One region of the Nocardiopsis sediminis genome, then DNA from elsewhere that is predicted to be linked to it. Evidence: predicted binding sites of a transcription regulator. Region 1 holds the regulator's gene; the other holds the start of a gene.
What was found. The regulator HspR, encoded in region 1, represses chaperone genes until heat shock. The targets are predictions, from matches to a motif close to ANTTGAGTCNNNNNGACTCAANT.
Positions count from the first base shown of each region.

Region 2: a site for HspR is predicted at 2,448-2,470, ahead of lon (endopeptidase La). Genes of this name have one in related genera too.

Region 1 is NZ_JBHSBH010000013.1:88,104-92,429, forward strand. It holds gene clpB (ATP-dependent chaperone ClpB) at 1-2,291, opposite strand, end outside; gene ACFOVU_RS20580 (heat shock protein transcriptional repressor HspR) at 2,354-2,776, opposite strand; gene dnaJ (molecular chaperone DnaJ) at 2,782-3,942, opposite strand; gene grpE (nucleotide exchange factor GrpE) at 4,059-4,326, opposite strand, start outside.
Region 2 is NZ_JBHSBH010000015.1:1,043,963-1,048,288, forward strand. It holds gene lon (endopeptidase La) at 25-2,436, opposite strand; gene ACFOVU_RS27145 (ABC transporter substrate-binding protein) at 2,669-4,012, shown strand; gene ACFOVU_RS27150 (carbohydrate ABC transporter permease) at 4,012-4,326, shown strand, end outside.

The DNA of each region.
Region 1 (4,326 bases):
GTGATCACGTCGTCGAGCCGGTTCAGGAACTCCGGCTTGAACGTGTTCCGCACGACCTGCATGACCTTCTCGCTGCGCGCGGAATCGTCGAGCACCGGGTCCACCAGGAACTGCGACCCCAGGTTGGAGGTGAGGATCAGCAGCGTATTGCGGAAGTCCACGATCCGGCCCTGGCCGTCGGTGAGGCGGCCGTCGTCGAGCACCTGGAGCAGGGTGTCGAACACCTCGATGTGCGCCTTCTCGACCTCGTCGAGCAGGACCACCGTGTAGGGGCGGCGGCGCACCGCCTCGGTGAGCTGGCCGCCCTCCTCGTAGCCGACGTAGCCCGGAGGGGCGCCCACCAGCCGCGACACCGAGTGCTTCTCGGAGTACTCGCTCATGTCGACGCGCACGATCGCCCGCTCGTCGTCGAACAGGAACTCCGCCAGCGCCTTGGCCAGCTCCGTCTTGCCCACACCCGTGGGGCCCAGGAACAGGAACGACCCCGTGGGGCGGTCCGGGTCGGAGATGCCCGCGCGTGCGCGGCGCACCGCGTCGGCGACCGCCGTCACCGCGGGACGCTGCCCGATCAGCCGCTTGCCGAGCTCGTCCTCCATGCGCAGCAGCTTGGCGGTCTCGCCCTCGAGCAGCCGCCCGACGGGGATGCCGGTCCACGACGACACGACATCGGCGACGTCGTCGGCGCCCACCTCGTCCTTGACCATGGTGGGCTCTTCGCCGCCGGTCTCCTCCTCGGCGGACGACGCCTCCTCCAGGTACTTCTCCAGCTCCGGGATCTCCCCGTACATCAGCCGGGACGCCTCGGTGAAGTCGCCGTCGCGCTGGGCGCGGTCGGCCTGGGTGCGCAGGTCGTCGAGGCGCTCCTTCAGCTCGCCGACCCGGTTCAGCCCGGCCTTCTCCTGCTCCCAGCGGGCCACCAGGCCGTTCAGCTCCTCCTGGTGGTCGGCGAGGTCGGCGCGCAGCCGCTCCAGGCGCTGCACGGAGGCGGTGTCGGACTCCTTGGCGAGCGCCATCTCCTCCATCTTCAGCCGGTCGACGGTGCGCTGGAGCGCGTCGATCTCCACCGGCCGGGAGTCGATCTCCATGCGCAGCCGGGACGCGGCCTCGTCGATGAGGTCGATGGCCTTGTCGGGCAGGAACCGCGCGGTGATGTAGCGGTCGGAGAGGGTCGCCGCGGCCACGAGGGCGGAGTCGGCGATCTGCACCTTGTGGTGCGCCTCGTAGCGGCCCTTCAGCCCGCGCAGGATCGCGATGGTGTCGGCGGCCGACGGCTCGCCCACGAGGATCTGCTGGAAGCGGCGCTCCAGCGCGGGGTCCTTCTCGATGCGCTGCCGGTACTCGTCGAGCGTGGTGGCGCCGACCATGCGCAGCTCGCCGCGGGCCAGCATCGGCTTGAGCATGTTGCCGGCGTCCATGGCGCCCTCGGCGGCGCCCGCGCCCACCATCGTGTGCAGCTCGTCGATGAAGGTGATGATCTGGCCGTCGCTCTCCTTGATCTCGTTGAGCACGGCCTTCAGGCGCTCCTCGAACTCGCCCCGGTACTTCGCCCCGGCCACCATCGCCGACAGGTCCAGCGAGATCAGCCGCTTGTCGCGCAGGGATTCGGGGACGTCGCCCGCCACGATGCGCTGCGCCAGCCCCTCGACGACCGCGGTCTTGCCGACCCCCGGCTCGCCGATCAGCACCGGGTTGTTCTTGGTGCGCCGCGACAGCACCTGCACGACCCGGCGGATCTCGGAGTCGCGGCCGATCACCGGATCGAGCGCGCCCGCGCGCGCCTGGCCGGTGAGGTCCACGCCGTACTTCTCCAGCGCTCGGTAGGTCTCCTCAGGGTTGGCGGAGGTGACCTTGCCCGGGCCGCGCACGCGCTCGAACGCCTCGAGCAGCGCCTCGGGCGTGGCGCCGGCGTCGCGGAGCAGCCGGCTCGCCTCGCCGCCGTCGGCCGCCAGGCCCACGAGCAGGTGCTCGGTGGAGACGAACTCGTCCTCCATCTGCTGGGCGCGCTGGGCGGCGGTGTTCAGCGAGACGATGAGCTGCCGGGAGCTCTGCGGCGCGCTCACCGTGCTGCCCGCCGCCTTGGGCAGGCCGGCCACGGCCTGCTCGACCTTGGCCGCCAGATCGTCAGGGGCGGCGCCGACCTCCTTGAGCAGCGGCCGGATGATGCCCTCGCCCTGGCCGAGCAGTGCGGAGAGCAGGTGCACCGGCTCGACCTGCGGGCCGCCGTCCGTGGTCGCCCGCCGGACCGCTCCGGAGACCGCCTCCTGGCTTTTGGTGGTGAGTTTGTAATTCATGCGTAGCCGTTCCCTATGGCCCGTGCGGTCCGCCGGTAAGGCGGCCGTTCCCCGTTCCCCGTTCACCGCTCCTGGTCGGGCGGTGGCGGGGTGTTGAAGATCGTCACGCGGGTGCGCCGGACCGGGATCAGCTCCCCGCCCTGGGACGCCGACGACGCGCGCCGCGCCACGGCGCTGCGCGCCGCCTCGAGTTCGTTGTGCAGGTGGAAGATGTGGTCGCGCAGCTCGGCGACCTCGCGCTGCAACTCCAGGATCCGCTTGATCCCGGCGAGGTTGATGCCCTCCTGCTGCGACAGCCGCTGCACCACGCGCAGCATGTGGATGTCGCGCATGGAGTAGCGGCGCCCCCGGCCTGAGGCGCGTCCCGGCGAGACCAGGCCCAGCCGGTCGTACTGGCGCAGCGTCTGCGGGTGCAGCCCGGACAGCTCGGCGGCGACCGAGATCACGTAAACGGGTACGTCCTCGCCGAACGACGGTTCGTTCATGGCCCTCACATCCCCTTCGCCCGTGCCTCGAGACCTCTGCGCGGGTCCTGGTCGGCGGTTGCGGCGCGGAACTTCTCCAGGGCTTCGCGGGCCTCGCCGCTCAGCTCCTGCGGCACGGCCACCTCGACCGTGACGAGCATGTCCCCCGTCGTGCCGTCACGGCGGGTGGAGCCCTTGCCGCGGACGCGGAACGTGCGCCCGCTGGGGGTACCCGGGGGGATCTTGACCGTGACGGGGAGTCCGCCGAGGGTCGGCACGCGCACATCGGCGCCGAGGGCGGCCTCGGGGAAGCTCACCGGAACGGTGATGGTCAGGTTGTCGCCGGTCTTTCCGAACACGGGGTGCGGCTGCACGTGTACCACCACATAGAGGTCGCCGGCCGGCCCGCCGTTCTCGCCCGGTGCGCCCTTGCCCTTGAGCCGGATGCGCTGGCCGTCGGAGACGCCGGCGGGGATGCGGGCCGAAATCGTACGGGTGCTCTTGCCCCGGCCGCTACCGCTACAGGTGGGGCAGGGGTCGTCGACGACGAGCCCGCGCCCCTTGCACTCGCTGCACGGTTCGGACAGGGAGAAGCCGCCCAGGTTCTTGTTCTCGTGCCCGGTACCGGCGCACTTCGGGCACATGCGCGGCGCGGTCCCGGCCCGCGCCCCGGTGCCCTTGCAGGTGGGGCAGGCGGCTTCGCTGGTCAGCTGGAAGGAGCGGGTGACGCCGCCGGCCGCTTCGTCGAAGGTCAGCCGGGTCTCGGTCTCGACGTCGGCCCCGCGCCGCGACTGGGTGGAGGTGCGCCCCCGCCCGCCGAAGAGCCCGCCGAACAGGTCGCTGAGGCGTTCGCCGCCACCGCCGCCACTGCCGGCGCCGCCGGCCCCTCCGAAGAGGTCGCCGAGGTCGAACCCGCCGGGGCCGGTGCCGCCGTTGGGCCGGTAGGACCCGCCGAACAGCGAACGGGCGTCGTCGTACTCCTTGCGCCGCTTCTCGTCGGACAGGACGTTGTAGGCCTCGGAGATCTCCTTGAACCGGTCCTCGGCCTTGGGGTCGGCGGCGTTGGCGTCGGGGTGGTGCGCGCGGGCGAGCTTGCGGTACGCCTGCTTGATCTCGTCCTTGGTGGCCGTCTTTGAGACTCCGAGGACCTTGTAGTAGTCCTTCTCCAGGTAGTCCTTGGTGCTCATCGACGTGTGCCTTCTCCCGCTCAGCGCTCGGACTTCAACAGCAACAGGGCCGCGTGCGCGGCCCCGCAGGCCCTCGCCCGCCCCGGGCGCCCTGCGGCGCCCGGGGCGGGCCTTTGCTAGGTGTCGTCGCCGTTCCCGGCGTCGTCACCGGGCTCGGGCTCCGCGGGGGCCCCGCCGCCGGTTTCGGCGGTGTCGCCGGACCCCTCGGCCACGACGACGCGGGCCGGCCGCAGCACCCGCTCACCGATGAGGTACCCGGGCTGGAAGACCTCGATCACCGTGGGGACGGTGACATCGGGGGACTCCACCAGGGTCAGGGCCTCGTGCACGTTCGGGTCGAACTCGTCGCCCTTCTCCGCGTACTTCTTCAGCCCCAGCTTGGTG
Region 2 (4,326 bases), on a different contig from region 1:
CCGCTTTCCTCTCGCTGCCCGGTGTCAGGCCGCGGCCGCGGTCTCCGCTGTGTGGGCCGGTTCCAGGGCCAGCTCCAGGACCTCCCGGACATCACTCACCGGGTGGACGGTCAGCTGTTCCAGGACGTCCTCGGGGACGTCGTCGAGGTCGGGCTCGTTGCGGGACGGGATGAGGACCGTGGTGATCCCCGCCCTGTGCGCCGCGAGGAGCTTCTGCTTCACTCCACCAATTGGCAGGACGCGGCCGGTGAGGGAGACCTCGCCGGTCATCGCCACGTCGGCGCGGGCTGTGCGGCCCGACAGCAGGGACGCCAGGGCCGTCGTCATGGTGACGCCGGCGCTGGGGCCGTCCTTGGGGGTCGCACCCGCGGGGACGTGGATGTGCACGCCGCGGTCCTTGAGGTCGGCGACCGGCAGCTCCAGCTCCGCCCCGCGTGAGCGCAGGTAGGAGAGGGCGATCTGCGCGGACTCCTTCATCACGTCGCCGAGCTGGCCGGTGAGGGTCAGCCCGCCCGCCCCGGACTCCGGGTCGGCCAGGGACGCCTCGACGAACAACACGTCGCCGCCCGCCCCCGTGACCGCGAGCCCGGTGGCCACACCCGGCACCGCCGTGCGGTCGGCGGACTCCGGCGTGTGCTTGGGCCGGCCGATGTAGTCGGCCAGGTCGCCCGCGCCCACGGTCACCGGCAGCTCCCGCTCGCCGAGGGCCACGCTCGCCGCGATCTTGCGCAGCACCCGGGCGATGGTCCGCTCCAGCCCGCGCACGCCCGCCTCGCGGGTGTACTCGGCGGCGATGGTGCGCAGCGCGTCGTCACCGAACCCGGCCTCACCGGAGTCGAGCCCGGCCCGCTCCAGCTGGCGCGGGAGCAGGTGGTCGCGGGCGATGACGACCTTCTCGTCCTCGGTGTAGCCGTCCAGGAGCACCAGCTCCATCCGGTCCAGCAGCGGGCCGGGGATGGACTCCAGCGCGTTGGCGGTGGCCAGGAAGACGACGTCGGACAGGTCGAGGTCGACCTCCAGGTAGTGGTCGCGGAACGTGTGGTTCTGCGCCGGGTCGAGCACCTCCAGCAGCGCCGCTGTGGGGTCGCCGCGGAAGTCGCTGCCGACCTTGTCGACCTCGTCGAGGAGCACGACCGGGTTCATCGACCCGGACTCCTTGACCGCGCGGACGATGCGGCCGGGCAGCGCACCCACGTAGGTGCGCCGGTGGCCGCGGATCTCGGCCTCGTCGCGGACGCCGCCCAGGGCGACCCGGGTGAACTTGCGGCCCATGGCGCGCGCGACGGATTCGCCCAGCGAGGTCTTGCCGACACCGGGCGGGCCGACCAGGGCCAGCACCGCCCCGCTGCGCCGGCCGCCGACGACGCCGAGGCCGCGCGCCTCGCGGCGCTTGCGCACCGCCAGGTATTCGACGATGCGCTCCTTGACGTCGTCGAGCCCGGCGTGGTCGGCGTCGAGCACGCCCCGCGCCTCGGCGATGTCGTAGGCGTCCTCGGTGCGCTCGTTCCACGGCATGTCCAGCACGGTGTCGAGCCAGGTGCGGATCCAGCCGGACTCCGGCGAGGAGTCGCCGGCGCGCTCCAGCTTGTCGACCTCGGCCAGGGCGGCCTTGCGGACGTGGTCGGGCAGGTCGGCCAGCTCCACGCGCTCGCGGTAGTCGTCCTCCTCGCTGCCCGGCTTGCCGTCGAGCTCGTTGAGCTCCTTGCGGATCGCCTCCATCTGGCGGCGGAGCAGGAACTCCCGCTGCTGCTTCTCGACGCCCTCCTGAACGTCCTGGTCGATGGTCTCGGCGACGTCGAGTTCGGCGAGGTAGTCGCGGGTCCACTCGGTCAGCAGCCGCAGCCGTTCGGTGACGTCGTAGGTCTCCAGGAGCTGGAGCTTCTGGGCGGTCTTGAGGAACGGCGAGTAGCCGCCGCGGTCGGCCAGGCGGCCGGGGTCGTCGAGCTGCTGCACGCCGTCGAGGACCTGCCAGGCGTTGCGCTTCTGTAGGTAGGTGGTGAGCAGGCCCTTGTACTCGCGGGCCTGTTCGAGGACCTTGCCCGGGTACCCGCCCTCGGGGGCCTCGTCGGTGTGGGTCTCGGCCGAGACCCACAGGGCCGCGCCGGGCCCGGTGGTCCCGCTGCCCACGCGGGCGCGGGCGGTGCCGCGGACCACCGCTGCGGGCTCGCCCTCGGGGGTGCGGCCGACCTGCTCGATGACGGCGACGGTGCCGAAGGGGGCGTAGGTCCCGTCGATGCGCGGGACGATCAGCACGCGGGGCTTGGTGGTGGAGCGGACACCGGGGACCCGGGCGCCGGGCCCGCTCGCCTGCGCCGCGTCGATGGCGGCGCGGACCTCGGAATCGGAGATGTCCACCGGCACGACCATGCCGGGGAGCACGACGTCGTCGTCGAGGGGCAGCACGGGCAGCGTCACGGTGGACTGCGCTTCGGTCATCGGACCCTCCTTGTTGAGTCACTAACACTCAATAAAGAAGAGTCGCCGTTTGTTCCTCGATCCTCGTTCGCCGTGAGCGATCGCCGGAGTTCCCATTCCGGCCATCACGGAGGGGAGTGTGATGTAACCGTTACGCGAGGAATCGGGGTGAACCGTGGACAGAGAGCGACCCAGGAACTTCCATCAGTGAAAGCTAAGGTCTATACCAGTACTCTCGGTTCGAGGTGCGCGTATGCCCCTGTCCTTGCCATCGCCCCGACACTGCTCCCCCCTCGCCGCCTGCCTGTCCCTGGCCCTCCTCACCTCCGGCTGCGCCTACCTGCAAGGCGGCGGAGGCCAGGTGGCCGACCCCGATTCCCCCGCCTGCGCGCCGTTCCGCGAATGGCAGGACACCGGGGGCGGCCGGGTCGAGGTCTACGCCTCCATCCGCGACACAGAGGGCGAGGCCATGCAGGCCGCCTGGGACGACTTCGCGCGATGTACCGGCATCCACATCTCCTACGAGGGCACCGGGGAGTTCGAGGCGCAGATCCAGGTCAAGATCGCGGGCGGCAACGCCCCCGACGTCGCCTTCTTCCCCCAGCCCGGCCTGCTGGCCCGCTTCATCGAGTCCGGCGACGCCCTCCCCCTTCCCGCGGGGGCCGCCCAGCGGGCCGAAGAGGGCTGGACCGCGGACTGGCTCGACTACGTGCGGCGCGACGGCGAACTGTACGCCACCCCGCTCGGCGCCAACGTGAAGTCGATCGTCTGGTACTCGCCGGGGTTCTTCGCCGACAACGGCTATGAGATCCCCGAGACCTGGGACGACATGATCGCCCTCAGCGACCGGATGGCCGGCGACGGCGTCACCCCCTGGTGCGCCGGCATCGAATCCGGCGAGGCCACCGGCTGGCCGGTGACCGACTGGCTGGAGGCCGTGGTGCTCCGCGAGTACGGCCCCGACGTCTACGACCAGTGGGTGGCGCACGAGATCCCGTTCGACGACCCGCGGATCGCCGCGTCCCTCGACCGGGTGGGCGACATCCTGCGCAACCCCGACTACGTGGGCGAGGTGCAGTCCATCCTCACCACCGCGCAGCAGGACGCCGGGCTGCCCATCCTCGACGGCGAGTGCGGCATGTACCTGATCGGCTCGTTCTACGCCTCGAACTGGCCCGAGGGCACCGACATCTCCCCCGACGGCGACGTCTTCACCTTCGACCTGCCCGAGATGAACCCCGACGTGGGCCGCCCCGTGCTCGGCGGCGGAGAGTTCGCCGCGGGCTTCTCCGACCGGCCCGAGGTGGTCGCCTTCCAGGAGTACCTGGCCACGGTCGACTACGCCGACCGCCGCGCCCAGGCCGGCGCCTGGTTCTCCGCACACCAGGACAGCGACCTGGACGCCCTGCTCAACGCCAACGACCGCTTCGCCGCCGAACTGCTGCGCGACCCCGGCACCGTCTTCCGGTGGGACGGCGGCGACAACATGCCGGCCACCGTGGGCTCGGGCACGTTCTGGCGCGGCATGACCGACTGGGTCAACGGCGACGACACCGACGACGTCCTCGCCTACATCGAGAACTCGTGGCCGGCCTGATGGGCATCGACGTGCAGGCCGCGCTGCCCAAGCTGCTCTACCTGGTCATCGCCGTCGCGGCCTTCCTCGCGGTGATCGCTCTGCTGCTGCTCATCGTCGACCGCGGCCCGCGGACCCGGCACGACTGGTGGCAGGCCGCCTGCTTCGGCGGCCCCGCCCTGGTCCTGCTGGCGGGCGGGCTGATCTACCCGGCCGTGCGCACCACGCTGCTGTCCTTCCGCGACCAGGCCGGGGAGGCGTGGGTGGGGCTGGACAACTACGCCTGGATGTTCACCCAGCCCGAGACCCTGCTCGTGCTGCGCAACACCCTGTTA